2 regions of the Paraniabella yanshanensis genome follow, and region 1 is predicted to be linked to the other one. Evidence: riboswitches for the same ligand, from Rfam matches in the RefSeq annotation. Region 1 holds a riboswitch; the other holds the start of a gene.
What was found. Region 1 has a riboswitch for thiamine pyrophosphate ahead of U0035_RS01280 (class I SAM-dependent methyltransferase). Riboswitches for the same ligand answer to the same signal wherever they lie in the genome.

Region 1 (7,340 bases):
TCTGACGTCAAGGTTAGTGCTATATAAACCGCGTATTGCAGCTGTTCTCAAGCCCTGAGCAATTGCAAACGGAAGCTGTATTGCCTCGCCCTACAAGGACAACGGAGATTGTGTGTCTATTCAATAAACAACGTCTCTGCACATTACCTCAGACAGGCCTGATATGAGAATATACCGATCAATAAAATTCATATACCGGCAAGCCAGAAATCTGAAAAACTTAACGAGTTACTATCCCTGCATTTTTTATGCAAATCCACGATAAGGAACACTTTAATGTTCCAAAAGCAGCAAACCAGATATCAAAGACAACCAGGCGGACCACGATGGCGCAGCTGGTCGGTTTAAAAATCGCTTACTCTTTATGGCAAACGATCGCAGGCAACCAATTGTATCTCCATACCGCTAACTTATAACCGTATTTAGCCCACCAACACGGCCGGATCTCCCTCAGACATATCATCTTCAGCTTTTCCGGGGAGCCGGAAATTATGCATGACATTACCTTTCCCCCAACGCTCCAGTAAAGGTTGCTCCAGCTTTTGCTCCCGGTATTCATCCGGACTCATAATAGGTATACCAGATACAATGGGATAGACTCTCCTGCAATGCCTGCAGCATAATATACCTTCTATAACCTGATCTTCGATGTCCCTGGTAATGACTGTTAACTCGAGTTCAGCTTTATCAAAGGAACAACATAGTTTTTCAATAGTACTTAATCGCATTTTTAGTTTCTTTAATTTTAACCTGATAGCTTTTTAGTTGATCCAGGGGATCTGCGGCATTCATTATTCCTGAGACCACAGCAATACCTGAATAACTCAATGCAGCCAGTGTATGTATGTTGTCAGGATTGATACCGCCTGCCAGAAAAAACGGCATATTAGTTATCGCATGTGCGCTTCTGATTGTATCAAAGTTTACTAACTCGCAACTATTAGCGGTTGAAGAAGGAAACATAGAGCAAAATGAAATGTAGTCAAGCCGGTTTTCATCTGCCCATCGAACAGTAGACAGGTCATTGTTGCATGTAATACCAATAATCAGGTCCCGACCTATTTTCCGCTTTAAATGAACAATATCATGCGGCTTTTTATCAAAATGAACACCATCCAGATTGATTCTATTTAATAATTCCCACCGGTTATTGATCAGCACCGGTATGTTTTGGGAATGGCACAAATGACGCACCTGTTTTATCAACTGTAGCGGAGTTTCGTTGGGAAGAAAGTTATCCCATATCTGAACCGCTGCAATTTTCTCACTGACAATTTTTTCCAGGTTATTTAACAATTTATCCTGGTTGCCTGAGGGATCAACAATAAGATAAATCTCGCCTTGAATTTTCCGATTCATTTCCAGCCGCTTTTCAATGCTTTATAAAATACTTCCCAATATGGGTCAGCTTCTCTATATGTCAACCTGTTTTTTTCATCACCTTCGACGAGGATGATGCCGTTTTGCTTTTCGCGCAGTTCACCAACTTCCACACAGGGAATATTACGACTGGCCAACCTGGCAATAACCTCGCCCGACGACTCTTTCTTACAGGCAATGATCATTGCTCCCGCACCTACGCAATAACGCGGGTCCAAATCAAAAACTTCGCAGATACGGGCAGGAGCATCATCCACAGGCAGGCTATCATTGTATATAACCGCTCCGCATCCGGACGCAACACATAGTTCATAAATAGCACCCAACACACCGCCTTCAGTTACGTCGTGCATAGCAGTAACACCCGCATTACCGCCATTTGAGTTTACAGCCGATAAAGCATCCGGCAATGATGAGGTGTGATAAAACGATTCGCATGCCTTTTGGTACAGCTCCGCTCCAGCCCTGTTCCTGACTGTTTCAGGAAAACTCATTGCCAGTATAGCCGACGATGACAGTGCACAGGTTTTGGTTACTAAAATAACATCTCCCGGCGTCGCCAGTTGAGACAATAGTAACCGATCCTTAGGTAGCACCGCTGCCAAAGTACCCCCTCCCGCAATAGAAGAATTTTGACCCTCAATGAAACCTGTGTGTCCACCGGTTATGGCGACTCCTATTTCGAGGCAAAATTGGTGAATGTATTCCCAATAAATTTTAAAGTCGCTTTTTGAGAAGGAGGACGGAAGATTAAGTACAAATTGTCCATACATGGGTGCATGACCAGTAGTGGCCATGTCATTGGCCATTAAATGAACCGACATCCATGCCGACTCCTGCAATCCAAGTGAAGGGATTAGAGACAAAGGGTCGCTGGTAAGTGCCAGAACCATGCCTGCAGCTAAATCTATAACAGATACATCTACACCAAATCCGGGGCCTGTGAGAACTTCTTCACGCTGCCGGCCGCAGTTGTGATGAATAAATGTTTCAAACACCTGCTGGTTTACCTTACCCTGCTGTTCACTCATCAGGCTACATCTTTAAACTGTACATACAAGCCAAAAAAATCACCCAGGGGAAGCCCCCATTGCTGAACTGGAAACCAACCCGGGAGCCCGGTACAGGTCCAGCGAATAACATACTCCCGGCCTTCCAGGGCTCTATGAATAATATTCGTTAATTTTTTTGGGGTATAAAAAGTAGCTGTGATATAAAAAGGGTTTTTACCGAATAATTGCTGAACTCGACGTCTTGCTACTTTGGTAGAATTACGGTTCATCATGCCCATTGCTATACCATACCTGCCCACCCTTGCTGCTTCGCGAATAACTTTCACAGGATCTTTATAATATTCAAATGTGGTAATAAATGCAAGGGCATCAAAACTATGGTCTTTAAAAGGCATGTGATGGGAGTCTGCCATAACCAGGTCGCCCTGAAAAAGATGTTTAGCCTGCGAGAGCATCAGCGGAGAAAGATCGCCTCCGGTGGCTTCTATACCTATTTGCTGCCACCACCGGGTAAAACGAGCTGTTCCGCAGCCAAACTCCAGCAATGTTTTTACCCGCCGATCGGCACCAACCAATTGTTCCATAACTTTTTTCTGCCACAGTTCAGCGCGTTTATAGCGTCCTTCATACCATTGCTCATAGGTATCAGTATGTTCACGATTGAAAAACCATTCTGGCCTGCCTTGCCAGTTCTGCTGTTCCCGCGGTATTAAGTCTGTGGAGAATTTTTTGATATCCATTTCATTTTTTTTTAAGACCATCACCTGACAGATATCAAACGATGGAGCTTGAAACAGATATTTCAACTTGCATCCCTACGTTGGCATTATCCAAATCAGGTAACGGGTATGATCTCAGCCATTCAAAGGCACCCCGTGCTATGTTTCAGCAAACCTACATAAAATTGAATAAAGAGCCAATGAAAATTTAGAGCTCTTGATTTGCCGGGTTAATTTGGTGCAACAATAGATCCTTGGCAGATCTGATTTACCAACATTCTTATTGGGGTCGTGGTGTATTATCTTTTTAATTCGTCTGGTTAAGCTTTTTGGGTGCTAATTATCCTTACTGATGAGTAAGCTTCCCCGCATCCAGATTTACAGGAGCGGGATATCCTTTTGAATGTAATGCCGCAACAGCTACCACTACCTGTGTCTTCCCTTTAACAGAACGTGTTACTTTACCTTTTTTTACGCTGTGCTCTGTGTCTGAATCCGAAATGTTTTTTGTGCTATCAGGATTGATACCCAGGTTTGCTATGGGCTTTCCATTCGCATCCAGATTCATTTCCTGCAGCGCTGTTTGTATAGCATGCTGCTCGGGCTGAGGGAGGCTTTGCAAACTGATACCATAGATTCCTAATATTTTCTCCACTTCAGACAGCGTATTGGTGCCACGTTCATAAACGTCGCGATAAATAATAAGCCGGCCATTTTCTGCAACTATGGTTTCATAGCGCAGCTCTACCGGTATTAACCTGTTAAGTTTAGCCGTTTTTGTTTTTGCCCTATTTTTTTCGAAGCTTTTTATACTGTCTAATGTAATTGGCGTACCGGAAATCTGTCCCACCAATGCTGAAAAATCCTGAACCTGGTCATTGGTAAGCCCTACACAACCATGCGATGCAAAATTGCCCAGCTTTTCTGTTACTTTTCCCCCATGAATTAATGAAGGCATACCAATCGGAATCTTGATCACACCGAGAGGATTATCCTTACTATCAGCCGAAACCTTGCGGCCCGGTTTAAATTTACCCTTCACCCAGGCTTCATCCGGAGGTGTCCAGGTAGGATTAAAAATAATATTAGTAATGGCTCTCATGCCTGTTGGAAGCGGGAATTCAGGATAACCGATTCCGATCCGGTAGGTTTTTAGTAATTCACCATTTTCATAAACGTCCATACGAAAGGCAGGCGCATTGACGACAATTCTTGTGTCTGAAGGCACTGCGTTTGGCTTTACCGGTAACAGAGCTGCGATATCACCGTTGGCATATCGCGCAGCTACTATATTCAACAGAGTGCTGGCTTTCTGCTCCCCAATAATCTTCTTTAGTTGAGCGAGCGCCGAACTATTTGCCTGCCTCGCCGAGCCCAAATTATTACCCTCTTCCGTAAGGGCCGCTACATAAGATCCTGACACTGATTTTAGCTGACGCAACTGATCATCCGTTAATTTCAATTCTTCTTTTATCTGCGCCTCAAATCCATCTTCAAAAAATAATGCGTCCAGTACCGGCAAGGTAAAAGCAATATTGTCTGCAGAGGGTAGAGCTGCTGCCTGTTTCACTTCATCAGTTGTATAATTATTGCTGCTCCCGAGTTTATCTTTGCAGCCTGCTGATATAAAGAGTATACCCGCACTACAGCACATGAATAAGAATAATCTATTGAATTGAACCATAAACGAAATTTGCGTATAACCTCTGAAAACCATACCAAACTCGGTTGATAAAAGAAATTTTGCTTTCTGTGAGTAAAACAGCATACAACAAAACAAGCTTTCTCATATTAATGAAAAAGCTTGTCGCCTTACCGGTTAGAGAGTGCTACCGTTTAACACCCTCGTGGTTCTTATTTACTTTGAAGCCAACTTTATTTTTTACCGGAAGCTAAATGAGCTTCAATTTTATCGCGTTGATTACCTACTGCTTTGATAGCTTCTTCCACCTGTTCCCGCGTTACACCATGCTTCCTCGCGATATAGTCAACTTCGTAAGACTCACCACCAGCTACCTGGTTTCGATCGCGGGCATCATTTTTTGTTTTTGTCGTCTGCCATAATATTAAATTTTAAGGTTGGTGATAATATACTATTTGCAAAGATTGTGCAAAAGCGCGCAGTATATGTGAATGTTTTGTAACATCTTATAATTGTGGAATTATGAAATAATAAGTTTGTAACGGCCACTACATGATGGGCTGCCGGAATAGTAGTATTACCCTGCAAAACAGGAAGTAAACGGATAAGTATTAAGCCAATGCAAGATATAATTCGGGTTACTTACAACATAAGTTGCTTTTATTGATGTAAGCATTTACCGTATCAATAGAATTTTGGGGACACATTTTTGGTATTTTTTATAACCCGATATATTTATAGCCTATATATTTATCATTATTGCATATAAATTATTTAAAAACCGAGGTATGGCATAATAATGGAGGCTTTGTATGCAGAAAGATACCGGAGTACTCCACCATCAATAGGATTGCATATGATTGAAATTAAGCTGGCGCATAGATTGAGACCAATATATAAAACATAGTTTGATAATTTATATAACCTTAATTGGTATAGCCCGAGGATTAGCCCTTAACACAGGATCTCGTGGAAACTGCCTTATGTAGTTTCATAGCAAGCCCTGCTAGCAAATGAGGTTCAACGAAACCGTCTCAAAAGTATTTGGGACGGTTTTTTGATTTTGGAGCCGGCAAGTTTATCGGATTTTATTTTGCGATTGATGGGGCTGGCTTGAAAAATGAAAAAACGGTTCTTATGCAGCTTGTTTTATTGTTTTGGGATTGTCAGTTTTGTATGTTATGTGCCATTGCTCTTAGTCCGGTTTCTATTCTTAAACGCAACATAATGAATCAGGCCGGCGATATTCTTATAAAAGACCTCCTGTAGAAACAGGAGGTATAAGCCCTCCCGGCAACAACATGCCGGGTTCGTATTAGCCCTACTAACACGCTCTTTGATATCTTGAATGTTTAAGTCTGATTAAAGAGAAGTCTCATGTTGTAGTCTTGAAAATAACCAATAACATCCGTCAATTCCACAAGATTACCACTGTTTTGAATATATACAATATCGTGCCACAACTAAAGAAATTTTATAATATACACCAGGCAAGCTATCAACACACTGTAGTAGTATGCTGAAGATTTTTTATTTATCTGGGTTTCCATGTGTATACTAATCCAGTCGAACCGGGTATTTCAGGTGGTGCAAATGAACTTTTACAGCATAATAAAACGAAGTACCCGCCCCATCCCTGCTCTCCGCCCACAGTTCGCCCCCGTTCTGCCGGGCATACTCCCTGCACAGCATGAGTCCTATACCATTCCCCTTTTCTTTAGCGGTTCCCTCTGTACTGGGTCCAAAAGGAAAGAACACCTGTTTTAATTTTTCCTTTGCCATACCAATGCCGCTATCCGTTACTACGATCACCACAAAACCCTCCTGACCTTTATCAATCGTACCAATAGTAATTGCCCCGGCTGTTCGGGAGAACTTTACAGCATTTGATACAAGGTTCCGGATGATAAATTTAAAATGATCCATATCTGTATATACCGGCTGTGGAACGGGCATTTTGTTGATTACCCTAATAGCTTTGTTTTTTATGGTTGCTTTTGCCAGATTGAGTTCAGCTTCTATTAACTCAGTGCCATCAAATACACCCGGATTAATAGTTAAGCCTTTAAAAAGTGATTTCCCCCAGTTGAGCAGACTCTGGAGCGTTACGGAAGCCGTATAGAATTTCTCTTCCAGTTCATCCAATAGAGCTTGCTTATCATCCTGCGTCAAATTTCCCAACCGGTATAGTTGTAAACCCGCATGCCCCATGTTAACAAATCCATTGAGGTCGTGCCCAATTACAGTAAATAATTTGTCCTTTTCTGACTCTAAAGCTTCCAACAGACGGATACGGACGCGCGCCAGCTGTAATTGCCGGTATTGGTAAATAAGAAACGCTATCAAGACTGTAACCAACAACAGCAAGGTTAGCCAAAATAAAATCATAATAGTAATTTCAATAGTCTGGTTTTACGATTCAAGTATCTCTCCTGCATCATCAGTCAAGGACTAATGAAGGAAAACAAAAAAGGCTGTAATCCAAAGGTATACCAAGAATGCATGCATTGCCCTGTAGAATTGTTAAATGTGTGTGAGTCTTATTTTTCTCAACCACTTTCCTGTCGCAGTTAGCGAGGACCGGCT
Region 2 (7,340 bases), 930 kb from region 1:
TTCTGCGAGGTTGCCCGATCGTTCATAAGCCATCAAAAAAGCAATAATGAAAAAAGTATTGATCCTGCTCTTATTATCCGGTGTAGCATTATCTTCAAAAGCTGCCATTGTTGATACGGTTAATATATACAGCAATGCGATGAAGAAAAGCATAGCCTGTGTGGTGATCAAACCCCAAAGCTATGCGCAGACCGGTTATTTCCCTGTTGTATACCTGCTGCATGGAGCCGGAGGAAAATATGCCACATGGATTATGCGTGTGCCTGAATTACAGGCTTATGCAGACCAATACCAGCTGATGATTGTATGCCCGGATGGAAGCCCCGACAGCTGGTATTTTGACAGTAAAGTAAACCCTGCCGTACGATATGAAACCCACATCAGCACTGAGGTTCCGGCTTATATTGATACGCATTATAAAACGCAGCAAAACCGACATGGCAGGGCTATTACAGGTTTAAGCATGGGTGGCCATGGCGGCTTATTCCTGGGCTTTCGTCATGCGGATACTTTTGGAGCCTGTGGCAGCATGAGCGGCGGTGTGGATATAAGGCCGTTTGCTAATAAATGGAATATTCAGCATCTTATCGGCAATCCTGATTCCACGGGCTTTGACTGGAAAGATCACACGGTTGCGGAGGCCGTTGAACGATACCCGAAAGATTCAATTGCCATAATCTTTGATTGTGGTATTGATGATTTTTTTTATGCAACCAATAAAGCCCTACATCAAAAAATGCTGGAGCTAAAAATTCCACACGACTATACGGAACGGCCCGGCGGCCATGCCTGGCCTTATTGGAGAAACTCGATCCAATACCAGCTATTGTTTTTCAGAAACTACTTCGATGAAATGAAGACCCGGAACTAATAGAACAATTAAATCCCGACGACCGGTTGTTTACATCATCCCTGTTGCTTTAATAATCTCGCCCCTCAGAACAACCTATAAATAAACAGGTGGCTATGAAAAGGTTTTATTATATTAGTCTTCTATATATTAAAATCTTATGAGTAAAAAAACACCATTGTGTACTTCAATATTTTTATTGATGAGTTTGCTTTACTATACAAACCTAACCGCACAAGTTTCAAAGGCAGACACTACTATTTTTAAGGCTGACTCCACCATTTATGAGAAGGTAGACCAAAAAGCTGCTTACCGGGGCTCCTGGCTCAACCATGTGCAAAGGAACCTCAACATGCGGATACCCGTAAATAATGGAGCACCTTATGGGAGGTATACTGTGGTAATTGGTTTTGTTATCAATACTGACGGCTCTTTGACTGATTTCTCGAAACTTACTGATATGGGCTATGGTATGGAGGAAGAAACCATTCGGGTTATCAAAAAATCCGGCAGGTGGATCCCAGCTTTGCTTAATGAAAAAGCGGTTAGATCTTATAGAAAGCAATCGCTTACTTTTCTAATTAACCGAATGTAAACTCACTCAATGAGGAGAAAGATTCTCATTTCGGATAGTCGCTAACCATTACGAGAAACTCGATATACCTTATCAGTAATGTTAATTAAGCTGGTTCGCACTTCAATATCATTACTTTCCAATAAATTTGCCGCTAAAAATCTGGCCGATGCCTTTCAATCAATTATTAGTTGTATACCTGATTAGTTTACTGCTTGTTTTACTTCCGTCGTTTGGTTTGTCTAAATTATTCAAGAAAGCCGGTCACGAGTCCTGGAAAGCTTATGTACCTTTTTACAATACCTGGATTATGCAGGAAATTGCACAGCGCCCTAAACACTGGGTATTCTGGCAGTTCATACCTGTTGTGGGCTGGTTTATTACCCCTGGTATCTTTATAGAATTTGCAAAGGTGTTTTGCCGTTTTTCTTTTTTAGATCATGCGGCGGCGTCTTTGCTGGCCCCATTCTATTTTCCCTGGCTGGCCAATCATAAAGATGCGCGGTTTATTGGTGCAGAAGGCGTAAAGAAACATAAAAAGCCGGGCTGGCGAGAGTGGGTGGATGCCGCTATTTTTGCGGTGATCGCCGCTACCCTGATCCGCACATTTATTTTTGAAGCGTATACTATTCCGTCCAGCTCCATGGAGAAAACCCTTCTGGTAAGGGATTTTCTTTTTGTGAGCAAGTTTAGTTATGGACCCCGGATACCTAATACACCTCTATCTGTTCCCTTTGTACACAACTATCTTCCCAGTGTTAATACCAAGTCCTATTCTACCTTGATAGAATTACCTTATATCCGCTGGTTCGCAGCGCCTGTGAAAAGGAACGATTGCGTAGTATTTAATTTCCCTGCCGGTGATACGGTCATACACCGGCCAGAATTTGAGTCAGCCAACCCTTATTATGATATTAAAAGAAGAGCCGCAGCCGGCTCGGAAACAGATCAGTATATCCTGGCCAATCCCGATGAGTTCCCGGTAGTTGGCCACCCTTTAGATAAAACGGACAACTATATTAAACGTTGCGTGGGTATTGCCGGCGACTCGTTAAAGATTGTAGACGGCATTGTTTATATCAATAATAAACCCGGCTACGTATCTCCTACTGCAGCTACCTATTATACTTTCAAAACAAAGAACAACCTGCAGATTGATGAGGATTTTTTAAGAGAAGCAGGTATTGCCCTGAATATGGAAAGCGGCAGTCCTGATTTCAGTGCATGGCAGGATGGTATTTATCATATCAATCTTACGCTTCCTGAGCTGGAAATACTAAAAAAATTACCGGCGGTAGATGCGACCAGCATTATAAAGGAAGTAGCTCGTGGCGACGCGGGTTCTGAAAGTCTTTTCCCTTATTACGATGTTGCCCATGCGTGGACAGTAGACAATTACGGATCGATCTGGATTCCTAAAAAAGGTGGCACGGTCACTCTAAACGCCGAGACCTACCCCATGTATGAGCGCGCGATCCGCACATATGAAGGCAATACCCTCGAAAACAGGAATGGTGCCTACTTCATCAACGGGCAGCAAACCAATACTTACACTTTTAAAATGGACTATTACTGGATGATGGGTGACAACCGCCACAAAAGCCAGGATAGCCGTTTCTGGGGCTTTGTGCCGGAGAGTGCGGTAGTTGGCAAAGCCTGGATGATCTGGTTCAGCTATGATAATGGTCCGAGATGGAAAAGGCTGTTTAATATTATTAAGTAGTTAGTTCATAGTGGATAGATTATAGTTCATAGAGCAAGCCCTATTAGGTCATACTATGAACTATGATCCATGAACTATCTACTATTAACCATTCTCACCCTCCCTACTTTTCAACCATTTAACCAGTCAACTATCCGACTTTTCAACTAAAACAACTACCTTCGCACCGCTTTTAACAAAGCACAGCGTTTCCCGGGGTGCCTATCTGCCAGCAGGCGGAGAAGCTGAGATAATACCCGTAAACCTGATCAGGGTAATGCCTGCGCAGGGAAGGAAGAACTTTCTAATCCTTTCTCATTTCAGCATTTCCCTCTCATTAATTTTTTAACCCGCCTGCCTTGAGGTATGGCAAAAAAGAAAAAACAAATGAAGAGGATTCTCGTGTTCATTGGCTTGTCATGCACAGCCGGTTCATCTCTTTTCGCTCAAAGGGATAGTATCCCATCTGACAGTGTTCAACTCCTGACTCCCGTAGAAGTACGTTCTACCCGCCTCAACGAAAAATCGCCTTTTGCAGTAAGCAACATTGGTAAAAAAGAAATTGCCAAACAGAACCTGGGACAAAATTTTCCTTACCTGCTCAACCAGATTCCTTCTGTAGTAACCAGCTCTGATGATGGCGTGGGCATAGGCTATTCTTCTATGCGGATCAGGGGTTCCGATATTGCGCGTACCAATGTCACCTTCAATGGTATTCCGGTTAACGATCCTGAATCGCAGGGCGCGTTCTTTGTCAACTTTGGCGATATTGCCTCCTCTACCAGTTCGGTTCAGCTGCAACGCGGCGTAGGCTCTTCTACCAACGGGGCCGGAGCGTTTGGAGCCTCATTGAATATTTACAATATCGAACAAAACAAACAGGCTTCTGCCAGCATCAGCAATGCCTATGGCTCCTTTAATACCTGGAAACACACATTACAAGCCGGTACAGGCTTGTTGCGCGGCGGTTTCCAGTTTGATGTGCGTTTATCTAAAATCAACTCAAGCGGGTACATACAGCGCTCTAACAGCTATTTAAAATCATTGCAGTTTTTAGCCGGCTGGACCTCTAAGGATGAAATGACCAATATCAAATTCAACCTCTTATCAGGTAAAGAGAAAACCGGGCAGGCATGGAATGGTATAGGTACCATTTTCTTCGACGGCCAGGGCCCGGATGGTTTAAGCTATAGCGATCAACTGGACCTTGCCGGCCGGCGCACCAATACCCTGGGTAAAATGGCCGATGGAAACTATTACGACGACCAGACCGATAATTACCAGCAGGATTATTACCAGCTATTCCTGAATCATAAATTCAATCCCTACTGGTCAGCAAATCTTAGCTTCTTTTTAACCCGTGGTAAAGGATATTATAACGAATACAGAAAAGGCGATCCGTTCTCCGACTATGGGTTACAAAACCCTGTGATTGGAGATTCGGTAATTACATCTACGAACCTTACCCGCCAGCTTTGGCTGGACAATCATTATTACGGAACCGTATTTTCTGTAAACTATAGCAGGAATAATACGGATATCAATATCGGAGGTGCGTATACCCAATACGATGCCAAGCATTACGGATTTATAAGATGGGCGGATGTTGGCGTACCCGTCAATTACCGTTGGTACAACCTGCCCGCTTCTAAAAATGATTTTAATATTTATGCAAAGCTGCAGCAACAAATTATCACCAATTTGTATGGCTTTGTTGACCTGCAGCTGAGGTCGGTAGATTATGCGATCGAAGGGTTCAGGAAAAACCCAGGCTTACAATCCGGCGGAAAATACACATTCTTTAATCCTAAAGCAGGTGTGAGCTATATCATGAAACATGCTAATACCGCGCAAAGCAAAGTGTACGGATCGGTGGCAGTGGCCAATAAAGAGCCTAACCGGGATGACTTTGAGGCGAACACCACTGAAGCTCCTAAACATGAGCAACTAACCGATTTCGAACTTGGTTACCAATTTAATGCTAAAAAGTTTGAAGCCGGCATTAATGGTTATTATATGAAATATAATAACCAGCTGATCGCTACCGGGAAGATCAACGATGTAGGCGCCACTGCCCGCATTAACGTCGACAACAGTTACCGTGCGGGTATTGAGTTAACGGCCGCCTATCGCCCCACCTACTGGCTGCAAGCCAGTGCCAATGCCACTTTCAGCAGGAACAAATTAAAAAACCTGGTACAATATGATGTTGACTATGATAATGAAGGGCAGATCAGTGAATCCTTCAGCAATACCGACATTTCTTTTTCCCCTAATGCAGTTGCCGGAGCCGTGTTAACATTCGAGCCGTTTACCAAGCCGGAAAGTAAGCAGCATTTTTACTTTGATCTGTTGGAAAAATACGTGGGCAGGCAGTACCTGGATAATTCACAAAACCAACTCAGGAGCATTAATCCTTATGCATTAACCGATGCCAGGGTTCGTTACCAGTTTTCATCCAACGTCTTTAAGGACATCAGCATTATACTGATGGTTAATAATGTTTTCAACAAAAAATATGAAAACAACGGCTACACCTATACTTATTTATATGATGGTGTAATGACCACAGAAAATTATTACTTCACACAAGCCGGTACTAACTGGAATGTGGGATTAACATTTGGTTTCTAAACTACAAAGGCCTGCGGAGCATTCAGCTCCGCAGGCCTTCAATATCATCTTCCGGTAAGAAGAGCTTTACACCTTTTTTACTCTGCCTCAAAAGCATCTCTCCAGGCCAAAACGCCTCCCTCTACATTCACCGTTTTTTTGAACCCTTGCGAATCCAGGTAAAGACAGGCCGCAGCGCTTCTTTTTCCGCTTCGGCAGTGGATAACGATCTCCTCGTCCTGCTTTCCTTCCAGCGGGCCCAGGTCGCCGTTTTGTATATTACCCAGGGGAATCAATGTACCCCCGATATTGTACTCCTCGTACTCAGCCGGCTCCCGGCAGTCGATGAGATTTACTTTTTCACCATTGTCAATTTTTTCTTTCAATTGCTGAACGGTAATGGTTTCCATAATATTTAAAGTTTGCTTTTTTAATTATTCACTATCTGTGCTGTCGGGAACAGAAAGGTCATGATTACTTAAAGAATCAATTACCGGTGCGGTAGTGCTCACCCATACATCCATCACCTGTCCGGCCCTGATACTGATAATATGTCCCTCGTCATCAAAGCGCTCGGGGCTCTGCCTGTATACATAAGCATTTACGGTATCACGCACGCCCGGGTCGGGGATAATGGACGCCAGCTCAATACCTTTTTCCTTTAATAAAGCCCTGGCCTGCCCCAGCGTAAGACCAATCAGATTCGGAATAGCATACGCGGTATTACTCAGTTCCGAACCGATCACCAGGTCTACCTTACTTCCCATACGTATCTGGGCTCCGGGTTGAATCAGCACCCCGTTATATAATTGTTCTAACACAGAGTTCTTGGCAAAATCGGGTCTGAAGGTAGTATCGCCCAGCTTTAACCCTGCGGCCTCCAACTCCCTTAACGCATTCCGAAAACTCCTTCCTACGATGTTGGGCATTTGCGTGTAGGGCGGTTGTGACATATTATAAGTAATATAAACCGTGCGACTTGACTTTACTACTTCCAGTTCGTCGGGCACCTGCCTGATCACCCTCAGCGGTGCAATGGTATCATTATATACGCTATCCTGGATCTCTACTGTAAACCCTGCATCACTCAATATTTTTTGCGCTTCTGCCAGCGATTTACCCGTTACACTTGGAACTGTTTTGGCATCGTCGTGATTGGTAAACCACCCTAATGAGCTGATCAGCGCTACAAACAGGACCACCGCTAAAAGCAATCCAACCAATAGGTTCACCCAAAGCGGCTTACCTGTAATAAATCTAAACATTCGACAAATTTATATGGTAAACGTACATAATTTTTAGTAGACAGGTTTAAATTACCTCTTCCGGCAGAAAAATTTATGCCAGTTACTTCCAGCCAATCGCTTATACGAAACATTCCTCCACCAACAAGCTGTAAAATTCCTTCAGGTTACCACCGGCTGCAGCTACCTGTTGCGGAATCAGGCTAGCGGCGCTCTGACCGGGTATTGTATTCACTTCCAGCATAAAGGGTGCTCCGACAGCTTCACTATAAATAAAATCAATACGTATCACTCCCCTGCAGTTAAATATCGCATATACCTGCCGGGCTGCTGCTCTTATTTTATCGGCGATCAGCT

Region 2: linked by a shared signal. The riboswitch ahead of U0035_RS05030 (TonB-dependent receptor) and the one ahead of U0035_RS01280 (class I SAM-dependent methyltransferase) in region 1 are both predicted to bind thiamine pyrophosphate.

What each region holds. Positions count from the first base shown of each region.
Region 1 covers NZ_CP139960.1:374,637-381,976, reverse strand. The annotation lists gene U0035_RS01295 (Trm112 family protein) at 423-728, opposite strand; gene U0035_RS01290 (thiamine phosphate synthase) at 709-1,359, opposite strand; gene U0035_RS01285 (AIR synthase family protein) at 1,356-2,411, opposite strand; gene U0035_RS01280 (class I SAM-dependent methyltransferase) at 2,411-3,133, opposite strand; TPP riboswitch at 3,189-3,279, opposite strand; gene U0035_RS01275 (L,D-transpeptidase) at 3,459-4,796, opposite strand; gene U0035_RS01270 (DUF3606 domain-containing protein) at 4,988-5,179, opposite strand; gene U0035_RS01265 (sensor histidine kinase) at 6,312-7,142, opposite strand.
Region 2 covers NZ_CP139960.1:1,300,591-1,307,930, forward strand. The annotation lists gene U0035_RS05015 (alpha/beta hydrolase) at 47-871, shown strand; gene U0035_RS05020 (energy transducer TonB) at 1,011-1,445, shown strand; gene lepB (signal peptidase I) at 1,594-3,147, shown strand; TPP riboswitch at 3,331-3,436, shown strand; gene U0035_RS05030 (TonB-dependent receptor) at 3,514-5,760, shown strand; gene U0035_RS05035 (rhodanese-like domain-containing protein) at 5,838-6,149, opposite strand; gene U0035_RS05040 (PASTA domain-containing protein) at 6,174-7,004, opposite strand; gene U0035_RS05045 (D-alanine--D-alanine ligase) at 7,105-7,340, opposite strand, start outside.